2 regions of the Leuconostoc lactis genome follow, and region 1 is predicted to be linked to the other one. Evidence: riboswitches for the same ligand, from Rfam matches in the RefSeq annotation. Region 1 holds a riboswitch; the other holds the start of a gene.
What was found. Region 1 has a riboswitch for lysine ahead of FGL80_RS03685 (amino acid permease). Riboswitches for the same ligand answer to the same signal wherever they lie in the genome.

Region 1 (11,755 bases):
GTATTGCGTCATTGTATGAAAAGCACCACCATGTTGAATTGCCAGAACCAGTATTGAAGGCTGCAGTTGACTATTCAATTCAATACATTCCACAACGCTCATTGCCAGATAAGGCCATTGATTTGTTGGATATGACAGCTGCGCACTTGAGTGCTAAGAACCCTGTTACAGATAAGGTAAGTCTTGAAAAGCAACTTGCTGAAGCTAAGGAAAAGCAAGAAAAGGCTGTTGCTGACGAAGACTTCGAAGCTGCTTTGATGCACAAGAACAAGATTGCCGATTTGGAAAAGGAAATTGCTGGCGCAGACAAGGCAACTAAGGTTGTTGCAACAACAAACGATGTGGCTGAATCTGTTGAACGTTTGACTGGTATCCCAGTATCACAAATGGGTGCTTCAGATATCGAACGTTTGAAGACAATCGGTTCACGTTTGGCTGGTAAGGTTATTGGTCAAGATGAAGCGGTTAACATGGTGGCACGTGCCATCCGTCGTAACCGTGCCGGATTTGACGAAGGTAACCGTCCAATCGGTAGCTTCCTATTTGTCGGTCCTACTGGTGTGGGTAAGACAGAATTGGCTAAGCAACTAGCCCTTGATATGTTTGGTTCAAAGGAAAACATCATCCGCTTGGATATGTCAGAATACTCAGACTTGACAGCCGTATCAAAGTTGATTGGTACAACAGCCGGTTACGTTGGTTATGACGACAACAGCAACACATTGACTGAAAAGGTACGTCGTAATCCATATTCAATTGTCCTATTGGATGAAATTGAAAAGGCTAACCCACAAGTTTTGACATTGTTGTTGCAAGTCATGGATGATGGTCGTTTGACTGATGGTCAAGGTAACGTTGTGAACTTCAAGAACACAGTGATTATCGCAACATCAAACGCTGGCTTCTCAGACAAGAGCGAAGGTGAATTAATGGACCGTTTGGCACCATACTTCCGTCCAGAATTCTTGAACCGATTTAACGGTGTGATCGAATTCTCAGCTTTGACAAAGACAGATTTGAAGCACATTGTGAACTTGATGTTGGACGATGTGAACGAAACATTGGCTAAGAAGGACATCACGTTGACAGTGACTGATGCCGCCAAGGAATACTTGATTGAACAAGGCTATGATGAAGCAATGGGTGCACGTCCACTTCGTCGCGTGATCGAACAACAAATCCGTGATCAAGTGACGGACTTCTACCTTGAAAATCCTGAAGAAAAGCACTTGCGTGCTGACTTAGTTGACGACAAGTTGATCATTTCTGCTTTGACTGACGATGATGTCGTGAATGAAGATGAACAACTTCGTGAAGCTTCAGATGCTGAAGCCGATAAGGGCGAAGCTAACAAGGGTGAAGCTCGTAAGGGCAAGGATCACAAAGGCAAGTCTGATAAGAAGAAGTAATTAGCTGCGTGATCATACGTGATAAGTCGATAAACCTAACGGTTTGTCGGCTTTTTTGTTATCCGAAAGATAGCAACATTAGCGTGCATGATATAATAAAATGATTAAACATAAAGGATGCAAAGATGATTATCCAACATGCGATGTTACATATTCTAGACACGAATACAGGCAGCCTCATCGCTTCACAAGGAGAGATGCCCTTAGATAATGCTGGCGTACAAGCGTATATTGAAAAACTGGTCGCTAAAGTGTCAGCCGGGGATGTGAAACAAGGCACTTTGACAGCGCAAGATTATCTGGCAACGATGCTGGCTAATCCTGATTTTTCAGAGATGACGACGGCGTTAGCCACAAAATTATTTGATCTTATTGCTGCTAGTGACGCTGTGCCAGCCGGGGATGTGCTGAGCTTTTTGGCGACGTCAGATGATGGCCCAATCTTTGGCTTACTCAAGCTGAATTTTTCACCGCGTTATGCGCACACTGTGACCTATATTGACGATCAAATGGTGAACAATTTGGTGTTGAACCAAACGGTTTTACCGGCCAGCAGTCAAACCGTTGATGAGGCGATTATCGTTGATTTGACGACGCAACGTTATCAGTTATTAGAGAAAAAATATGTGATTGATGGCCAGCGTTGTGCTTATTTTTCGGAAAAGTTTCTGGCGTTGACACCCGAAACGTCGTTGAAAGAAAATATTCAGACCATTAAGCGGACTGTGAAAGCCGTGGCTGAAAAATTTGACGACATACCGGCGCATGAAGCATTAGCGATGACTCAGGCAGTCATTTATGACGGCTTATCAACGGGATAGATTGATACAACTGCAATTGCTGAACAAGCGTTTCCAGATAATTTGACGGCCCAAGCGCAATATCAAGAAAAGTTAACCGAAAAAGCGGTTGCGCCCAAAGTACCGGTCGAGAATACGCCAAAATATGAAAAGAAGTATCGCGTGCAAAAATTTAAATTAGATTCAGGGATTGAAGTTTCCATCCCAATGGCTGTCTATCAAGATCGCTCAAAAGTCGAATTTATCAATCATGACAATGGCACAATCTCACTGGTCATTAAAGATATTGAACAAATTGCCAATAAGTTTTCAGTGTGACAGTATCAATTATTGGGTACAGAACCATTTACTGCTATAATGAGGAAAATAGGATAAGGTAAGAAAGGGCTAAGTTAGTTATAACTTGGATAAACAATGTCATGCCATACGCAGATTCTTATGTTGCAAAAATTCGTGAACGAGTGGGGCACGATTTTGAATTAGTGATGCCTACAACCGATGTGGTGATTGAAAACCCACAAGGTGAATTGCTGATGATTTATAATCGGGATTTTGACGGTTGGGCGTTTCCTGGAGGTTACGTTGAACCAGAATTGTCTTGGCAAGAGAATGCCGCACGAGAAGCGACCGAAGAAGCGGGCATTACGGCTGACCCGAAAAAGCTACAATTGATTGGGACAGTGTCCGGCAAACAATTTGTGGCGCATTATCCAAATGGCGACCGTGCAAAACTTTATACGACGGTTTTTCATTTAACGGATTGGACGGCTGAACAAACAGGTATTGACGAGACGGAAATCGATGCCAAAAAGTGGGTCTCCCCCCAAACAATTGACCATATGCACCTCACGTTTGCAGGGCGGGCCGTATATCGTTTATTTAGAAAGTACCAAGCATCTGGCGCTGTCCAAAATATCACGCTTGATTCAGCCTTACAGCGCTTTGTGGATGCGCAAAACGGCGAAATTGTCGGGGTTAATACGTATACAGATGCGTTAGCAGAATTAAGTCAGGGTGAAAAGCAGACGCATTGGATGTGGTACGTCTTACCACAATTACGTGCTTTGGGTAAAAGTGAACGGGCCATTTATTATGGGCTAGCTGATGCCAAAGAGGCACAAGCTTACTTGGCAGATCCAGTACTTCGGACGCGTTTAGAGGCGATTGTCGCCACGACGCTGGCATTGGCAGGTAACGATCCAGTGGCTGTGTTTGGCGCAGTAGATACACCAAAGTTCCAAGCCAGTTTGACGCTATTTAACCAAGTTGCGCCGGAGACGCCCCTTTACCAACAAGCACTTGATAAATATTTTAATGGTGTGCAACACGCTGAAACATTGGCCTTGTTAGCACAATAAAAAAGCATGCCGTGGCATGCTTTTTTATTAAGCGCCAGTATAATCTGGGGCTAACTTATTAACAGGTGGCGTGAACTCACGCATTGATTCAGCCAAGTGGACGAAATTGGTGACCAAACGATGATTTGGAGCTTGGGTACCGTGTTGATCCGCAAGGTCTGCAATCCAGCCGTTGATATAATCAACTTCGGTTGGCCGTCCCTTCACAAAGTCTTGGTACATAGAAGGAAAATGGAGGGGATTGGCCACGTTTGAGACATAGTCAACTTGCGCCACCATATCATCGCGACTTTCGATGAGTTCAATACCAGCAGCTTCAGCGGCATCGTACGCTTCGTTGATGAGTGGCCGGGCAATGCCTTCCAGGAAATTATCATAAGCCATTAATTGGCCCATCCGTGATTGAAACATCGTTGCAATTGAGTTCTCAACGGCATTGAAGAAGACTTTAGTCAGCAGTGTACCCATGAAATTTTCAGTGTAACTTGGGTTTAAATGCGCAGCTTTAAAGTCAGCTAGGAGCGCATCCATGGTTGCGGAAGGTTTCTCTGTCAAATTGGCATAGACAGAAGAACCAGCGCCTTCAGCGCCCATAAAGTCGACGTCGCCAAAATCATTTAAGACAGTGGCGATCATGGCTGTGCCGCCAATAATGTGTTCATCATCGAAATATTGCTGTAGTTTTTCAATATGGCCCATGCCATTCATAGCACCTAAGGCTGTTTGACCAGGTTTGAATTTTGGTGCCAGACGATCGAGGGTATCTTGTAGCTGCATTTGCTTCATAAAGAAAATCCAGACATCAGGCTCGCCATCATATTCCTCGGGTGAGAAAATGTTAATTTTAATGTCATGACGATCTTTGTGGTCACGTGATTTCCAAACTTTGTCGCCTTGCGCACGAATCTTATCTAAACTCGCCTGGGTAGGTTCAACAAAGTCTACTGGGACACCTGCATTTTCCTGAAGGAGAATACCGTATCGCAATCCCATTGCGCCTGCGCCAACTACTGCATATTTCATCGTATCGATCTCCTATCGTCATATAATGATATAATTCTAATGTTTATCACATTTTAAGTCAAGGGTATTTTTAATCTTTTTGGCTATGAACATTGTGAAATTTACCGTATAATAAGAGATAGAGTGCATACTGCACGTTTTTAATAGAGGAAGTTAAAATGTCTAAAGAAATTTATTTAACAGGTGATCGACCAACTGGTAAGTTGCATATCGGTCATTATATTGGGTCATTAAAAAATCGTGTGGCAATGCAAAATTCAGGCGAATATGAACCATTTGTGATGATTGCTGATACGCAAGCCTTTACAGATAATGCGCGTAATCCAGAAAAAATTCGACAATCACTAACAGAAGTTGCTTTGGATTATTTGGCAGTTGGGATTGATCCAACGAAAACAACGATTTTTGTACAATCACAAATCAAAGGGCTATTTGAACTCACAGAATACTTTATGAACTTGGTGTCGGTAGCACGTCTACAACGTAATCCGACCGTGAAAGCAGAAATTTCACAAAAAGGCTTTGGTGAAGGAATCCCCGCTGGGTTCTTAACTTATCCGGTGTCACAAGCTGCTGATATTGCCATTTTCCGCGCCACGAAAGTGCCGGTTGGGGATGATCAGGAACCAATGTTAGAACAAGCCCGTGAACTGGTACGGTCATTTAACAATGCCTACCAATCTGATGTCCTTGTTGAACCAGTCGGTGTCTTTCCACCGAAGGGACAAGGGCGTTTACCTGGTATTGATGGTAATGCTAAGATGTCTAAATCATTGGGCAACGGGATTTATATTTCTGATGATGCCGATACATTGGCCAAAAAAGTGAAGGCGATGTATACTGATCCGTTGCACATCAATATTGACGATCCGGGACATGTTGAGGGTAACGTTGTCTTCACATACCTTGATATTTTCGATCCCGACAAAGAACGCGTGGCTGAATTAAAGGCACACTATACGGCCGGTGGTCTAGGCGACATGAAGCTTAAGAAGCATTTAATTGACGTGATGGAAGCCGAAATGGCACCAATTCGTGAACGACGTGCACGATTTGCTCAGGACATTCCGGCGGTTCTGGAGATGTTAAAAACAGGGTCAGAACGTGCTAATGTGGTGGCGGAAGCGACGATGAAAGATGTCCGTCATGCGATGGGCGTTGATTACTTTGGATAAAGCATAATAAAAAAGCACCAAGCCATTTGGCATGGTGCTTTTATTGTGCTGTGGTTGTATCGGTCTCGTCGCTACTATTATCGTCTACTGGACGTAATGATGCTGCGATGTTGGCGAGACTTGATGGAATTTTACCGCCGTAAGGGCGGCCAGTTTTCTCGGCTTTAAGACCAAGGGCTTTTCTGGCGAGATCCGTGACCCGTTGCTTTTCCTTTTGTGGTATCACTTCATAAGAGACATCGTTACCGGCAGCATCGGGATAATTGGTGGTCACACCTTGCATGTGTTCGGTGGTAATATGATTTTTAGCTTTAATATATTTGCTAGCCATTGTTGTCATATCACCAAACGTCAGGTCAGTTCGCACATTTTTAGAAATAGTGGCCATGAACTTGTCATTGAGTAAGCTGGACACATTGGCCGACTTTTTGATGAGGCCTTCTAAAACTAAGCGTTGCCGTTGCTGACGACCATAATCACCAGTCGGATCACCGTAACGCATGCGTGAAAAGGCCAGAGCAGCATCGCCATTCATAACCGTTTTGGAAGCGGACCAAGTCGCACCGTTATCGTCAGAATGCTCATATTTGTTACTGTTCTTATGGAAACGGTAGAGATTAGGCCCGTAATTGTGGGCAGTTTCTTGACTATAGGTAAAATCAAGTGGTGACTTTACGGAAATACCACCAACTTGATCAACCATAGTTGCTAGACCACCCATATTGACGAGGGCATAGAAGTCGATGGGGATGTTCAAAAATGATTCCACCGTCTTAATTGACGTAGCTGTGGAACCAAAGGCGTAAGCTGCGTTCAATTTTTGTGGGAAAGTATTTTCATAACCGGCAATTGAGACCATGGCGTCGCGAGGGAGCGAAATCATAGTTGTTTGTTCAGTTTTAGGGTTGATGATCAACAGCATCATGGAGTCAGTACGCCCACGATAGGTGCGACCTAATTCACCAGTATCCGTACCATACAATAAAACAGAAATTGGGCGACCACTTTTAATCACTTCGGATACATCACGTGATTTGGTGAGGCCAGCACCGGCATATGATTTGTCGATGACACCTTTTGTGTTGTGAATGGTTAACCAAGCAAAGCAGCCGATCACAAACGTCATAATAGCAATACCAATAAAAATCAGATTGCGTAGCTTGTGCTTTGGCGCTTGATATCGGTGCGTACGTGAATCTGATTGGGGATCCATATGAATAAGTCTCCTAAAATGTTGCTAGATTTGCCTATCATATTCAACAATATGATAGGACTCACAATTATAATTATCATAACACTTGAATATAAAGACAAGGTTAAAAAAGTGCCAGATCGTGAATTTAAGCAAATGATACTGGCTATAATGGTACAATTGTTGTGATCAACAGACAAGGGAGTTAATAGCATGTTAATCCAGCCGGATAAATTAAGAAAATGCCTCATGTTGATTTTTGGTGGTTTGTTTCTGATTTTAGCGATTCAGGTACGTTTTAATTTGTTGTTTATGCATGTCATGAATGATGGGGCAGAATTAGCGGTGCATAATTTTATGCCACAGCTCGTGCAACAAGGAATTGGTTTTGCTAGCTTGTTGAATCATTACTGGTTGGCAGTGTTTGGGATTATCGGCCTATCTGGTTTGCTCTACTTGGTCAATTATAAAATTGCCATGGGTTGGTTAATTGCCACGCAAGTCCTAGGGCTGCTGGTGGTTGAGCTATTATCGATGGTGTTAACCACTTATTGGGATAAGGGTTTCAAAATGGGATCAATGATGCCAGATCTTTTGTTAGTTTGGTGGTTTCAGATTTTGGCGGTCATTGCCGCTATTATTGTGCCAAGACTAACAGCTGACTGGCAATGGCAGTGGGGAATTCAGCTGCTGGTTGTGTTCGGATGGTGTTTGATGGCGCTATCGCGCATGCAACAAAATGGCATGCTGCTATCTAGTGAACTTGGGGCGCTATGCTTTGGGTATTTTTGGTGGCAATTGAGCGAACAGCAATATCGTCGACATGCAAAACACTGGCGTCGTGTATTAGAAATTGACACCTTAATTTAAAGATGATATGATATTCAAGTTATCAAAGAGGTTGCAACCAACATGAGTAACGTAAATGAGTTCGCCAAGAACAGTGATTTTACGCGAAAGGGGCGGTTGCCGAAATTTCTCGCAAGGCAGCGGGAGATTGGGCTAACAACGAATAGTTGTTAGACTGTCACGGCGACGTGGTGTGCTTTGAAAAGTTACGATAAACTAACTTTTTAGACCTCTTTCTATTTACAAGAAAGGGGCTTTTTATTTGCCCCGATTAGGGAGAATGTTAATGGCAGAACATAATGGTGAGATGAAACGTAATCTCAAGACACGTCATGTGTCAATGATTGCTTTAGGTGGTTCAATTGGAACAGGTTTGTTTGTGGCTTCCGGTGCGACAGTTGCCCAAGCTGGTCCGTCAGGAGCGATTGTTGCCTATTTGGCAATTGGTGTCATGGTCTATTTCTTAATGACCAGTTTAGGTGAAATGGCAACTTATTCACCAACATCAGGCTCTTTTTCTGATTATGCTGGCCGCTATGTTGACCCCGCACTGGGTTTTGCGATGGGTTGGAACTACTGGTTTAACTGGGCGATTACATTAGCCGTCGATATTGTGGCTGTTGGTTTGGTGTCAAACTTTTGGTTCCCCAATACCCCATCGTGGATTTTTTCAGCGGTGGCAATGGTGTTCATTTTCTTCATTAATCTATTTTCTGTGGGGGCCTTTGGTGAAACAGAATTTTGGCTGTCAATGATAAAGGTCATTACAATTATTGCCTTTTTGATTGTGGGTGTCGCCACGATTTTTGGGGTTATCCATTCAGATATTAACGTGATGAAAAACCTATCTGTTGGGAACCATGGTTTTGTCGGTGGTCCGCAAGCTATTTTGTCAGTCTTTGTTGTGGCTGGCTTCTCGTTCCAAGGTACGGAGTTAATCGGGATTACTGCTGGTGAAGCTAAGGATCCGGAAAAGTCTGTGCCTAAGGCGATCAATCAAGTTTTCTGGCGTATTTTACTTTTCTATATTATGGCCATTTTCGTCATTTCAGCTTTGGTTTACTACCGTGATCCGAGCTTGTTGAGTGCATCAACTAAAAATGTTGCAGAATCACCGTTTACAATTGTCTTTAAAAATGCAGGAATTGCCTTTGCCGCCAGTTTGATGAACGCGGTTATCTTGACATCAATTGTATCATCAGCTAATTCAGGTTCTTATGCCTCAACCCGTATGTTATATGCAATGGCACGTAAGGGTGAGGCACCAAAGATTTTTGCAAAATTGTCAACCCGTGGGGTACCGGTAGCGGCCCTCTTCTTGACGACAGCGATTGGTTTATTGGCCTTCATTTCAAACACGAAGGGTGGATCAGTGGCTTATACTTGGCTTGTGAATGCTTCAGGTTTGACTGGATTCATCGCTTGGGTTGGTATTGCGCTGTCTCATTACCGTTTCCGTCGTGCCTACGTTGTACAGGGAAAAGATTTGAATGCATTGAAATATAAAGCAAAATGGTTCCCATTTGGCCCACTATTTGCGCTAGTGATTTCAATTGGCGTGATTATTGGTCAGGATCCGGCAAGTTTTTCACAATTTAACCTAGAAAAGCTGGCGGTGACTTACCTATCAGTACCGTTCTTCCTAGTATTATACGTTGGCTACAAAATTCGTCACAAAACACACATCGTTAAATTGGAAGATGTTGATTTGACACAGCAGAAATAAAAGAGAACAAGACACCATATTGGACTGGTGTCTTGTTTTTTATTGCAGGTTATTACTGTGACAAAAGTAACGTGCATATTGTTATAATTGATTACAATAATGTGATCAAAAAAAGGGGGGCATCATGAATCCAATAGTTATGCTGAGTCTCAATGTATTGGCCATGTATTTTGTGTTTTGGACGATTAAACCAATTAATTTCGCCAAGTTTATGCCATATACACCGAAACAAGCCGGATTTTTAAAGATTATTTTGGCGATTGCTTTAGGCTATTTGGTGGCGAGTTTCTTTATTTCTATTACGAATTGGATCCTTGTCCTACCAGCGACGGTATTTGGAAAGTAGCTCAAAAACGATTAGCAACTGTGGTATAATTGACTAGATTATGTAGACAAGTCGGCGTTGTACGCCCGTTTATAAAAATAAAAAAACTGGAGACAAAACATGGCAAAAGATATCGGCATTGACTTGGGAACAGCCAATGTTCTCATTTATGTAGAAGGTAAGGGTATCGTTTTGAACGAACCTTCTGTTGTAGCAGTTGATGACAAAACAGATCGTGTATTAGCAGTGGGTTCTGAAGCTTACCGGATGGTTGGCCGTACACCTGGCAATATTCGGGCCGTACGTCCCTTGAAAGATGGGGTTATTTCAGACTTTGACGTAACCGAAGCCATGTTGACGTACTTTGTGAATAAGTTGAATGTTAAGGGCTTCATGTCAAAGCCTAACATTATGATTTGCGCCCCAACAAACATCACTGAAATCGAACGTAAGGCGATCATTCAAGCTGCAGAAAAAGCAGGTGGCGCCAAGGTTTATCTGGAATATGAACCAAAGGTTGCAGCTGTTGGTGCCGGATTGGATATCTTTAAGCCAGTTGGGTCAATGGTCATTGACATGGGTGGTGGAACCTCAGATATTGCGGTGCTATCACTTGGTGATATTGTGGTATCTGAATCAATTCGGGTGGCCGGTGACAAAATGAACTTTGACATTGTAGGTTACCTTAAGCGCCATCATAATTTGATTGTTGGTGAACGCACAGCGGAAACAATCAAAATTCAAATTGGTTCAGCCTTGCCGGTCGATGAACCATTGACGATGGAAGTACGTGGTCGTGATAATTTTGAAGGGATGCCAAAAACGGTTACGATTAATTCGAACGAAGTCGAAGAAGCACTTCATGACACGTTGCAACAAATTGTTCGTGCGACGCATTCTGTTTTGGCTAAGCTACCACCTGAATTAGCAGCTGATATTATTGATCGTGGTATCATGTTGACGGGTGGTGGTGCTTTGTTACACGGCATGGATCAACTATTATCTGATGCGCTAGAAGTACCGGTTGTTGTGTCTGATTCACCACTAGACAATGTGGCTAAGGGCGCTGGGGCATTGCTTGAACACATGAAATCAGGGCGTAAAGGATTGTAATATGCGGAAGAAAAATCAAAATTTTGGTGTTGAGCTTGTGGTTGTCGAGAACCAAACGCAAGTCTTGATCGACAAGAAACAGATTGGTTACGTTGCACCTGCAGACCGTGGTTTTGTTGGTTATTTTGGGCAGCAAGCAGTGATTAACCAAGCGAAAACACAAGATGAAGCAATTGAAGCTATTTTAGCAAGTTTTAACTTATATCAATAAAATAATCAGAAAAACCCTTATCATTAAGACATGATAAGGGTTTGTACATAAAACGAGGTAACATCAACATGCAACGACCTTCACGACAAATGAGTAATCGTACGTCCGGTTCAGAATTGGATTGGGGCATTATTTTAATTCTTTTGCTATTTATGATTATTGGTCTGAGTTCGATTTTCGAAGCAGCACTCAACTCACAGTATGGCACGATGCAATCGGCTCTGAGAGCGACAATTGTGCAGGGGGTGTTTTGGATTTTGGGGGCAATTATTATTGCTTTCTTGTTGCGATTTGATGCCTCTCAACTCTGGCGGCTAGCGCCAGTGGCTTACGGCTTAGGCATATTTTTGCTGGTGGCCGTTTTAATTTTTTATAACCGAGGGATGGCGGCAGCGACCGGCGCTAAATCTTGGTTTGTTTTCGGGCCAGTTTCTTTCCAACCGTCCGAAGTGGTGAAACCAGCGTTTATCCTGATGTTGAGTCGGGTAGTAGCCCAACACAATCGTCAATATGAGCATCATGACATCCATTCGGATTGGTTATTGTTAGGTAAGATGGCGTTATGCTTCTTACC
Region 2 (11,755 bases), 690 kb from region 1:
GCTAAGACTGGATCATTTTCAACCGGTAAATAACTGCCACTTTCTAGTTCAACCGCAATCTCTAAATCATTGGCTAAGGCAACGCCATCAATAATTTGACGAATACGACGAATCATGATGTCAAGGCCAGCTTGCGTCATACTCCGGACAGTACCTTCAAAATGCACAGTATCCGGAATCACATTATTAGCAATGCCACCATTAATCACCCCAATACTCACCACCCCACCTTGCATGGGATCAACCGAACGCGACACCACCGTTTGCAATTGCAAAATTAATTCTGCAGCAGCGACAATCGGGTCTTTGACCAAATGGGGATAAGCCGCATGACCACCTTGCCCATGAATCGTGACTTTAAGTTCAGCCGTGCCGGCAAACAAAGTGCCTGGGCGCGTACTCAATACCCCTGCCGGTAAATCAGGCTGATCATGGATCCCATAAAATTCATCTGGTCGCCATTCGCCTTCAAACAAGCCAAGATCATAAGCTATTTTCCCACCACTCATCGCTTCTTCAGCTGGTTGAAAGAAGACAATCAAATTATCTTTGGGCTGATGCTGACTGAAGTATTGCACAATGGCTAAAGCAATACTCATATGGACATCATGGCCACACGCATGCATGTTACCCGGATGCGTTGACGCAAATGGTAACCCCGTCGCCTCTGTCACTGGCAACGCATCAATATCTGTCCGATAACCAATCGTGCGCTGTGGGGCTGTTCCCTGTATACGCACCAAAATAGCCGTTGGCAACGCATCAACCGTTCGAATGGTCATCGTGTCATTTTGCCAAGATTTTAGTTGTTTTAACAAATAATCATGCGTTTTGTATTCTGCTAAGGCCAATTCTGGAATTGCATGTAAGTCTCGTCGATAGGTGCGTATGGCCGATGAAATGTCTGCTGTGTCCTGCATTATAGTCCTCTCAAAGCATCAATTAAAGCTGTTTTCTGTTGGGTTTGTGCATCAATTTTTTTGATCACTTTCGCCGGTACACCAGCCACTACGGTGTTGGCTGGCACATCTTTGGTCACAATGGCACCAGCCGCCACCACGGCACCATCACCAATCTGAACGCCTTCAATGACAACGGCGTTTGCCCCAACCAATACATTGTCACCAACACGGACGGGTTCTGCTGAAGCCGGTTCAATCACCCCGGCTAATACGGCACCAGCGCCAATGTGTGAATTTTTACCCACAATAGCACGACCACCTAAGATGGCCCCCATGTCAATCATCGTGCCAGCACCAATTTCCGCGCCAATGTTGATGACTGCGCCTAACATAATCACGGCATTATCCCCAATCGTAACCTGATCTCGAATAATTGCCCCCGGTTCAATGCGGGCATTCACAGCCTTTTTATCGAGCAATGGAACTGCTGAATGACGTGCATCATTTTCAATATAAACATTTTCTGCCGGTAAATTAGCAATCAGTGGCGCAATATCAGCCCAATCGCCAATCAGTTGCCCAAATGACACCCCGCCAAATTGTTGTACCGTTACCGGAATTTCACCGGCTAAGACCCCTTTATAAGTTACTTTCACGGGCGTGACTTTTTTAGCATTGGCGATGAAATCAATCAATTCTTGGGCTGCATTTTCTGTCGTTGTCATGTTTTTTATCCTCTTATGATTCTTCTGGTGTGCTTGCAAGGTCATAGTCACGATCTAACGCGACGATATCGGCATAAGTTTCCCGCGCCACAACCACTTGATGTGCGCCATTTTCCACGAAAACCACTGCTGGTCGTGGATTGCGGTTGTAGTTGGAAGCCATGGCATAGCCATAGGCGCCAGTTGCTTGAACAGATAGGATGTCGCCAGGTTTGGTTTGCGGTAACGCTTGTTCCCAAACTAACACATCCCCTGATTCGCAATATTTACCAGCGACACGCACAACTTCAGTCGTTGGCGCATTTGGATCATTGGCTAACACCGCATCGTAGTTCGCTTGGTAAAGGGCTGGTCGAATATTATCCCCCATGCCCCCGTCAACGGCGAGATACTGGCGTAAATCCGGAATATCCTTGCGTGAGCCAATTGTATAAAGTGTTTGCCCGGCTGGTCCAACAATCGAACGCCCTGGCTCAATCCAAATTTCCGGCATTGGCCATGCAAATGCTTCAGCTTTTGCTTTCAGTGTGGCAATGATTGCTGCTGCATAGTCGCTTTCAGGCAATGGCGTATCATCATCGGTATACCGAATCCCAAAACCACCACCCACGTTAATGACGGCTGGGGTCCAACCCCAACTATGGGCTGTTTCGGCCAGTAAAGCGGCGTTCTTTTCAAAGCCCGTGACGTCAAAAATCTGTGACCCAATGTGGGCATGTAAGCCACGTAAATTAAGGTTTGCATCCAGTCGTGCAATCTCATAGGCACGTTTTGCTTGACCAGTCAATAAATCAAAGCCAAATTTAGAATCTTGCTGACCAGTGCTAATGAATTCATGGGTATGCGCTGAAATACCTGGTGAAATACGCAGTAGAATGGCTTGTTGTACTTGTTGCGTAGCGGCAATTTCTGACAACCATTGCAACTCTAAGAAGTTGTCAACAATAATCGTCCCCACGCCAGCACGTACCGCCATCGTTAGCTCATCCCAACTCTTATTATTGCCATTAAAGCTCAGATGGGCTGGTGGAAAACCTGCTGCCAGGGCCGTGTATAATTCACCCCCCGATACAATATCTGCGTGAATACCTTCTTGCTGGGCAACTTGATAAATGGCCTTCGTTGAGAACGCCTTTGAGGCATAACTCACAACATATGGGACATCTTCGCGCTCAAAAATTGCTTTAAACGCACGCATCGTCTGACGGATTTTAGAGACGTCGTAAACATATAACGGTGTGCCATAAGTGTCGGCCAATGCAACGGCATCGACGCCATCAATGGTCAAATGTGCTTGTGCGTTTGTTGAATAATCCATATACCTTCTCCACCTTAACGATGCCCTAATTGTTAACATAAAAAGCCTTCTGTTCGAGACATGGTCACGGACAAAAGGCTTCTAAAGCTTGCATTTTTGACAGTTTCCATAGCTCACCGTTATTTCTAACGACAGTCTAATAGTTCTTAACCATTAGCCCAACAAACTAACTTTGTAGTGTTAGTTCATTTCGGCGATTTCCCCTTTGACTTACCCTCCCAATTGCTACAACAATTCAGATAAGCGACTCCTGTCAATCGCAACCTCTATGTGAAATTAAATTTTATGTTGTTATTATAATAGCTTATGCATTTAAAAATGTCAAATTTTTAATTTAATATGGCGTGTCAATGAAAGTTAATCCTAATTCTTTGCCATATTTTTGAATCGTCGCTTCTGATAAATTCATTTCAAAAGCTAAATCAATATAACTCGTCATACCGGCGTTAAATAAGGCGAGTACTTTGGCCTTACGCTCATCTTTCCCAATTGCTGCCTCTGTACCAAGCGCTTGTACGCCATGGCCAACGAGTGCTTGGCTCGCTTCACTTTTCGGCTTGTCATCACGTTGATCGCGTTCACGATAAGCTTGCGCAGCGGCTTTGATGTCTAATTGTTCGACTGTGACATCCGTCGTGATGTCGCTGGCTTTTTTAAATTGGTAATTCAAGATCATTCCTCACACTTGGGCACGTTGTATCATCGCTTGCCCATCAACAGGGGCAAAAACGCCATTCTCATAAACGGTTGTCAAGAGGTCTTCTCCTGGTTCGCTTTGTGATACCGTGACAATTTGGCCATCTCGGCGAATCACTTTAAGTAGTCCTGCTTTTGACGCTTTTGAAGCATCCGTTTTAGGCTTCTTTTGGATATTGATGTGCTCACCAGTGGCTGTCTCCGCATAGGCTGCTTTGATGGCAAAGCGTGCTGTGTCTCGAGTAAAGCCTTCTTGTAACAAACCACCACCAGAGCCAACTACCAAATTATCCGCTGACCAACCAGCAGCCATCAAGGCTTCATAAAGGGCAATAATCGTGTCTGCTTTCATACCATCGCCTTGAATAATGCCGACATTATGTTGCAAAACGCGATAACCTTTGGCATTTGTCGTCGTCCCAAAAATTTCAGCAAGCAGGTCGAGCACCTGCAAATCAATCGTTAACGGATCGCCAGAATCTGGTCTGAGAACAATTCGACCCTCACGTGCCATAATGCGTTCTTTAATTTCTGGTGACCCAATCACATTTTTCACAAAATTGAGCGCATCGTATGAATCGATGACAATAGATAAAATAGCATCATCCGGTGCCCGATCCAATTGCGCATGGACATAAGCGAATTCACCAGCGTCAGCACCGTATGACGTCGCCACCGAATGTTCCGTTGCCCAGACAGACAAAGCGCGTCCAGGCACGCCATAAACTGATTCCAAATACGCCGAAGCTGCCATGTTATCAGAGCCACGGAAGTGCAACAAATGGGCAGCACCACCCCGTTTAGCAGATTCTAACGACGTCGCACCACGCAATCCAAAATCATTAACCGCCAGCGCCACATTGGCTGGCGTGCCCGATTGTTCAAATAACGGGGTTAACCGTTGCCGAATGACCATTGAATTCGTGGCAATGGTTGTTGGGTACCACACGTGCATCAAAACGTCTTCTAACGCGTTCAAACTGGTGGCAAACCAATCAGCCGTCGACTCAATCGTAAAGAGCGCATTGCCCACTGGCACCGTCATGCCTTCAGGTAATGCTTTAATTTTAACGGGGAAATAACCAAGATCACGGACTTTTTCCCAAACTGAGCGATTAAAAAAAGCTGATGTGCCAAACGTGAGCTCACTCACACGAGCCGCTTCATCAATCATCTCATCCGTGATGGGTTGGCGGAAATAGGCGTCCAAAATCATTTGCAAGCCAAACCAGCTCACCTGTTCATATTGGCCGCCAACGCGCGCTTCGCCATAAGAATATAATTTTGTTAACTGGGCAGGATACTGTAAATGGTGGGTTAATTTATAGGCATCCGTTGCCAAAATGACATTTTCCGTCATGCTTTTATCTCCGGTAAGTCTGTCGCGATTAACTCACGGGTAACATCGCGATAATCGTCGCCGTGTAGGCGTAACAAGCGCCAATCATAGACTTTGTCATCATCAAATTCATCAATATAAGGTTCGAATTCGCCTTCCGTTTGCAAAATCAAATACCCTGCAAAGGCAGCGACAAATTCGTCATTAGAAGCCACCACGCGCGTGAGTTTGCCGTCATGGAAGAAACCAACTGCGAGTTGGTCGCCTTGCCATTGACCTTCAACAGCCCACTTTAACGTAATCCAATCTGACATTGTCAAACCAAGATTCAATAAATAATCAATCGACAAACGAATGTGAATCGGATGTGATTTGGTTTGGGCTTCAATGCCTTGGGCATCGAGTTGACTTGAAAAAATGCCAACTAACGCTTCCAATTCTGCAACCGTTGGCAAACTGGCATCATCTTGCCATTCTTTGACCAAATCAACGTTAACATCCAAGGCGTCCGCAATTTCTTGTGTGGTAATGTGTGTTAATTGTTGTAATTTTTCAATATTATTCATTTTTATACTGTAGCGTTGCGACACTAACGTTTGTACGTCGGCCGACAACTTTCCCCAATCTTTATAGTCACTCCTTAAATTATAGCACTGATCACGATGTGCCCATAAAAAAAGTCACGATTGACAGGCATTGTCATCGCGACCCATGATTTTTCAAAAAACCAGCATGAATTACAAAATGTGGAAATTTGTGTGAAAGAAAGTAGTTTTAGACAGTCTTACGACCGATCAACAAGCGTAATTCATGTTGGGTCAACGCACTATGCGCTGTATCTAAAATTTATCACATTTATTGTATTTTTGTCAAAAATTGTCTAAAAAACACCTCACCATACGCCAAGAAAACGGCCTCATAGCAAGCATGATTGCCCCTAATACAGCCAATATAAAGGCAGTTGACGGCCGATCAAATACGGTAGTATAATGGCTTGTTGTAGCGTGACAAGCGCATCTTCAGGTTATGTTATCGCAACATAACCTGTATTATTTTTAATAAATTGCTCAACGTTTATCAATAACCAGTCATCATGTGCTGAGCAACCACATTAAAAGGCTTTGGGAGTGAGAAAATATGAGAGGCATGTTATCTTTACTTTGGCTCATAACCTTGATTGTATTGGTGGTATTTTTTGTACTATTGATCATTTTTGTGATCGATAAAGTTAAGCAGCGTGACAGTAGCGTCAGTGGCCGCGCATTGATCACAACGCTTGTTATGAGTCTGATATTGTTAGTGACCACGTGCGGCGCAGATGTTGTGGCCAAGACAGCCCGCGGCATATCATCACATGTTGAAAAATCTGACAACTTAGCTGTGTCATCTGATGATGACAGTACCGCTAGTCATGGTTCTGAAATTGATGTCGATGTGGAACCTGATGATAATATTCATACGCTAACCGAGGTGTCACCTAATATTAGCAATAATGAACCCATTGCCTATCGCACAGACATCCCGTATGAGAAAATTGCCCACGCCCCAGCTGATTTCGCTGGCGAAAAGATGCAATTTGGCGGTAAAGTGGTCAAACTTGTGCCAACTGATGGTGATGATAAAGTCCAGCTTGCAGTCAATGACAACCCCAACAACTTATTGATTGTTGACGTGGATCAAGATTTACTGAGCGGTTCAAACCTATCAGAAGGTCAACAAGTGACTTTTTCTGGTGTGATTGAAGGGATCGAAACTTATCAAACAGATCAAGGTGATAAAGTAACCGCCCCATCGATGGACGCTAAAATCATTAATTACCAAGCAAGTAACTAAACACACTCATGCCCGTTTGGGCGTACATAGCTAAAACTTACCAGACTCACGTCCTAGCACCACTGCAATAAAAAAAGCCACCTGGCGGTGGCTTTACTTGTTGTCATTTTCTTTTGCAATTTGCTTAGCGCGGTGGTTAATCACCATTGAACGAATAATACTGATAATTGTTGGCAAGATTGTCACAAAGGCAATACCAATAATGATGATTGAGAAGTTGTCTTTCACAAATGGAATATTCCCAAATAGGTACCCTGCACCTGTGGCAATGAAGCTCCATGAAAAGGCCGCAATCAATGTATTTCTGAAGAAATGACTGAATGGGAATTGACTAATACCGGCTACCAAAGGCACAAACGTCCGGACAATTGGCATATAACGACCAATGATAATGGCCATCGCCCCATGCTTTTCAAAGAAGCCTTCGGCTTCACGAATATGTTCTTCTTTAATAAAACGACGCATGAATGGGTGCTGAAGTAGCTTAGATCCACCCGTCCGACTAATCCAAAAGTTCAAGGTGTCGCCAGCCACCGCGGCAACGAAGAACAACACCATAAACACCCAGTGATTAAGGCCAGCTGCAATTCCGGCTGGCGTTGCGGCAACGGCCCCAGCAGCGAAAAGCAAGGAATCACCTGGTAAAAACGGCATAATGATAGCGCCTGTTTCAACAAAAATAATAGTAAACAAAATTAAATAAGTCCATGGTCCAAATTGTGTCACCAAACTGGCAATATGGCTATCAATATGGAGGATGAAATCAATCAGAAACATGTATTTTTTGTGTACTGCCCAGCAATAAAGTTGCGCGTACACTTCTCCTATACGTTATTTTTTTGAATAAAATAAGTGTACCATAAAAATATTTTTTCGTGCTAAACTCCGATACCAACTTGTGATTACATTTTCAATTTTGCCAAACATACGGTAAGATATATAGATAGACACGGTCAGTCATTGTGTTAAAAATGATACAGTTGACTGACGCCTATGTCGAGTTAATTTGGATAAAATCCCAAGGAGAAAACACCATGAACGAAGCAAAGCTCATTCAAGATCTTGAAGAAATCAATCGCAATGTCGACAACAGCAAAAAGTTGCCAGGTGCAAAGAACGTCTACCTCGCTGCTGGTTGGTTCTCTGACAAGCAAGAAGAGCTCCTAAAAGACGCTTTTATTAAGTTAAGTGCGAACCCTTCTATCGCTCACATTCACGTACCGCTTTTGCACCAATATGGCGGTGTCGCTTTAGGTGAATCAAACAATGAACCAGGTTTTGAATGGGGTGCTATGACTTATAAGGCTGATATTAAGGCCATTGATAACTCAGATATTACGGTTGCCGTGTTTGAAGCCGCAAATCCAGACAGTGGGACAGCAATGGAATTAGGTTATTCTGTTGCTTCTAACACACCTGTTGTGTCTGTTTTTGATGGTAACCTTGACGAACACCCAATTAACTTGATGCTTTCTTTCGGTACTGATGCGCATGTCACATCAACTGCCGAACTAGCTGATTATGATTTCTTTGACATCACACCAAACCGCTATATGGGTAAGTTGATCTAAATTTAAGATGTCAAGTATAAACACTTGACACGACTTTTGAAAAACCTATTGACAAAAGCGTTAAATTTCGATAAACTTGACTAGTTGATAAATTGAAACGAAAGGAGGTGCCATTATGGCTACCCCATCAAACAAGAACTCTAAGTCTCACAAGCGTAACCGCCGCGGACACATCGGTTTGAATGTTCCTAACATTTTGTTGGATCAAGCAACTGGTGAATACCGTGTTGCCCACCGTGTTTCACCTTCTGGTGTTTACAACGGCAAGCAAGTTGCTGAAAAGAAGTAATATTGCAAATTAACCCATACCGCAAGGTATGGGTTTTTGTTTTCCCTGCTATTGCCCAACTTAACACAAACAACAAACACATTGCGATTATGTGGTAAAATAGTGTCATGACAATTACAATTAGAGAAGCAGCGGTTGACTCTGTCGAAGCCGCCAAACTGATGCGCCGTAAAGGCGCAAACCGTATTGAATTAAGTGCCGATCTTGAAGTTGGTGGGGTAACCCCAGATACACGGACAATCATTGATACCCTAATGGCAATCGATGATGTGCCAGTCATCATTATGGTTCGACCACGACCAGGTGATTTTGCCTACAATGACCTAGAATTACAACAAATGCAGGACAGTCTCCAACAAATTGCTGATGTTGGTGGCCAATATGTCACCTTTGGGGTTGTCCGCGACCAACAATTAGATCAAACAGCCATGACCCAACTCATTCAAGTGGCCACTGACTTAGATTTAGAAGTTGTTATGCATATGGCTTTTGATGCCATCGCCGTTGACGCGCAACCGGCCGCAATGTTTTGGTTGGCTGACCAGGGTGTCAAGCGTATTTTAATGCACGGTGGTCCACTTGCAACGCCGATCTTTGACTGCGTGCCACACCTGCAAACACTCGTTAACACGGCCCCTGCCGGCCTTACCATTTTACCAGGCGGTGGCATCACCCCTGACAATGCCCAACGCTTAGCGGATTCATTAGGTGTCACAGAAGTTCATGGATCTCAAATTGTTTAAACTTACAAGCTTGACTGGTCACTTTAACATTTGTGTGAAGTGACTTTTTTATATCACACCTTTCAGTCGCGCATACGTGGCCAATATTAAGAAAAACGAGGACGTTACAATGCCATTAGACGGGCTATTTACCCATGCTTTAGTGCATGAATTTAACACATTACTGACCGGTGGCCGGATCACAAAGGTCCACCAACCCTACCCGAATGAAATTGTGCTCGTTGTGCGCAATAATGGGACTAACTATCCCCTCCTCTTAAGTGCCCATCCAACCTATTCTCGAGCGCAAATCACACGGATTCCTTACGAAAATCCACAAACAGCCCCAAACTTTGTGATGTTTTTGCGTCGTTACCTCGAAGGGGCAAAACTCCAAAAAATCGAACAAATTGCCAATGATCGGATTATTAACTTTTATGTCAATGCCCGTAACGAACTCGGTGACATCGAAGAAATTCGCTTAACTTTGGAAATGATGGGTCGCCACTCCAACCTATTCTTAGTGCGGGAACACGATCAACGTATTTTAGAATTGATTAAACATGTGCCAGCTGATCAAAATCGGGTGCGCTCACTCATGCCTGGTGCCACTTATATCATGCCGCCAGCACAAGATCGCTTAAACCCATTTACGGCTTTTTTTGCGAACTTGGCCCCCATGATTTTAGATCGTCCAGCCGACGAGTGGCCACAAATCATTCAGGCCACTTACCAAGGTTTTAGTCGTGATGCTGCCACGGCATTGGCCAATGCAATTGCCCAACCTGGTGATCCCTTGCAACATGCCAACGATTGGTTAGGAAATTTCGATGCGCCAACCCCAACACTATTTACCAGTGATAAAGGCGCGCTTAGTTATGCCGCCTTCCCTTGGCAGCAACCAGCCGCAGACATCACGACTTTTGAGACGTTAGGTGAACTGCTTGATGCTTATTATATTGGTAAAGCCGAGCGTGAACGCGTTAATCAACAAGCCGGCTCACTCGTACGTGTTGTTAAAAACGAACTCAAGAAAAATCAAGCCAAGCGCAAAAAATTACTGGCAACACTTGAAGATGCAGAAAACGCCGATGAGTTGAAGGTAATGGGTGATTTGTTAATTACCTACCCACATCTGGTTGAAAAAGGTATGACTTCAGTCGCAATCGAGAATTATTACGACAATAACAAGCTGTTAACCATTCCACTAGATCCTAAATTAAATGGGTTAAAGAATGCCGAAAAATACTTTAATAAGTATCGCAAGTTACGCACGGCGGTCGCCTATGTCAATGAGCAAATGGCCTTAACGGATGCCGAAATTGATTATTTCAATAACATTGTGGCACAATTAGATGTTGCCTCACCCAAAGATGTTGAAGATATCCGCTTAGAATTAACGACTGGTGGTTATATTCGTGCCAACAAAAAGAACAAGCAAAAGCCAAAGGTCTCACAACCTGATCGCTTTATCAGTTCTGATGGGACGTTAATTGAAGTCGGCAAGAACAATTTGCAAAACGAGCGTTTGTCATTAAAACAAGCCGATCGGCGTGATATCTGGCTACACGTCCAAAAAATACCTGGCTCACACGTTGTGATTCGTGACGCAAATCCATCTGACGAAACGTTACTTGAAGCAGCCAAGCTAGCGGCCTACTTCAGTAAGGCCAGAGAATCTGCCAATGTGCCAGTTGATTATTTACCGGCAGGTAAATTACGAAAGCCAAATGGTGCAAAGCCGGGATTTGTTATTTTTGAAGGCCAGCAAACTCTCCATGTCACGCCTGACGCTAACCTAGTTCGTCAGCTCAAAGCTAATCACTAAAAAAACACCGTCAACACGGTGTTTTTTTATTTAGGTTCAGGTAAAAATAAATGTCCCAACGTGGCAGCCATCACCGCTTTAATCGTATGTAACCGATTTTCTGCTTGGTCAAATTGACGCGCATACGGCGCATGGAAAATCGCATCGGTAATTTCCATCTCTGTCAGGCCAAACTCAGCATAAATTTTCTGTGCCATGGTCGTTTCCAAGTCATGAAAGGCTGGTAAGTCATGCAACACAATGACTTGATCATTACCCGTTAAATCAACTAGTGCCTGATTAATTTGGTAAGGTGCCAGCAGTTTGATACGTGTTGCAAAGCTTGCTTCTTCCCCCATCGAGGCCCAAACATCCGTGTATAACACGTCAACCCCCGCCACCCCAGTAGCAATATCATCAGTAATCAGGAGTTGTGCCCCCGAAACCTGAGCTTTTTCGGCTGCTAACGCTTGAACTTCTGCTGCCGGTTGAAGCGCTTCAGGCGCGACAATATGCACATTCACTCCTAAAATAGCGCCCGTGACCAAGAGTG

Region 2: it holds a riboswitch for lysine, as region 1 does, so the genes downstream of both, lysA (diaminopimelate decarboxylase) here and FGL80_RS03685 (amino acid permease) in region 1, are expected to answer to the same signal.

The regions. Positions count from the first base shown of each region.
Region 1 covers NZ_CP042420.1:719,219-730,973, forward strand. The annotation lists gene FGL80_RS03650 (AAA family ATPase) at 1-1,409, shown strand, start outside; partial or broken gene FGL80_RS03655 (nucleoid-associated protein) at 1,535-2,527, shown strand; gene FGL80_RS03660 (DUF1810 family protein) at 2,629-3,567, shown strand; gene FGL80_RS03665 (ketopantoate reductase family protein) at 3,595-4,590, opposite strand; gene trpS (tryptophan--tRNA ligase) at 4,749-5,765, shown strand; gene FGL80_RS03675 (LCP family protein) at 5,806-6,978, opposite strand; gene FGL80_RS03680 (hypothetical protein) at 7,171-7,827, shown strand; lysine riboswitch at 7,845-8,013, shown strand; gene FGL80_RS03685 (amino acid permease) at 8,093-9,532, shown strand; gene FGL80_RS03690 (DUF1146 family protein) at 9,657-9,878, shown strand; gene mreB (rod shape-determining protein) at 9,978-10,970, shown strand; gene FGL80_RS03700 (DUF2969 family protein) at 10,972-11,181, shown strand; gene FGL80_RS03705 (FtsW/RodA/SpoVE family cell cycle protein) at 11,250-11,755, shown strand, end outside.
Region 2 covers NZ_CP042420.1:33,526-45,280, forward strand. The annotation lists gene FGL80_RS00155 (N-acetyldiaminopimelate deacetylase) at 1-920, opposite strand, end outside; gene dapD (2,3,4,5-tetrahydropyridine-2,6-dicarboxylate N-acetyltransferase) at 920-1,627, opposite strand; gene lysA (diaminopimelate decarboxylase) at 1,641-2,945, opposite strand; lysine riboswitch at 3,047-3,222, opposite strand; gene FGL80_RS00170 (hypothetical protein) at 3,280-3,615, opposite strand; gene FGL80_RS00175 (nicotinate phosphoribosyltransferase) at 3,625-5,001, opposite strand; gene FGL80_RS00180 (XRE family transcriptional regulator) at 4,998-5,546, opposite strand; gene FGL80_RS00185 (hypothetical protein) at 6,118-6,813, shown strand; gene FGL80_RS00190 (VTT domain-containing protein) at 6,907-7,590, opposite strand; gene FGL80_RS00195 (nucleoside 2-deoxyribosyltransferase) at 7,848-8,384, shown strand; gene rpmF (50S ribosomal protein L32) at 8,500-8,673, shown strand; gene FGL80_RS00205 (copper homeostasis protein CutC) at 8,781-9,416, shown strand; gene FGL80_RS00210 (NFACT RNA binding domain-containing protein) at 9,526-11,223, shown strand; gene argF (ornithine carbamoyltransferase) at 11,250-11,755, opposite strand, start outside.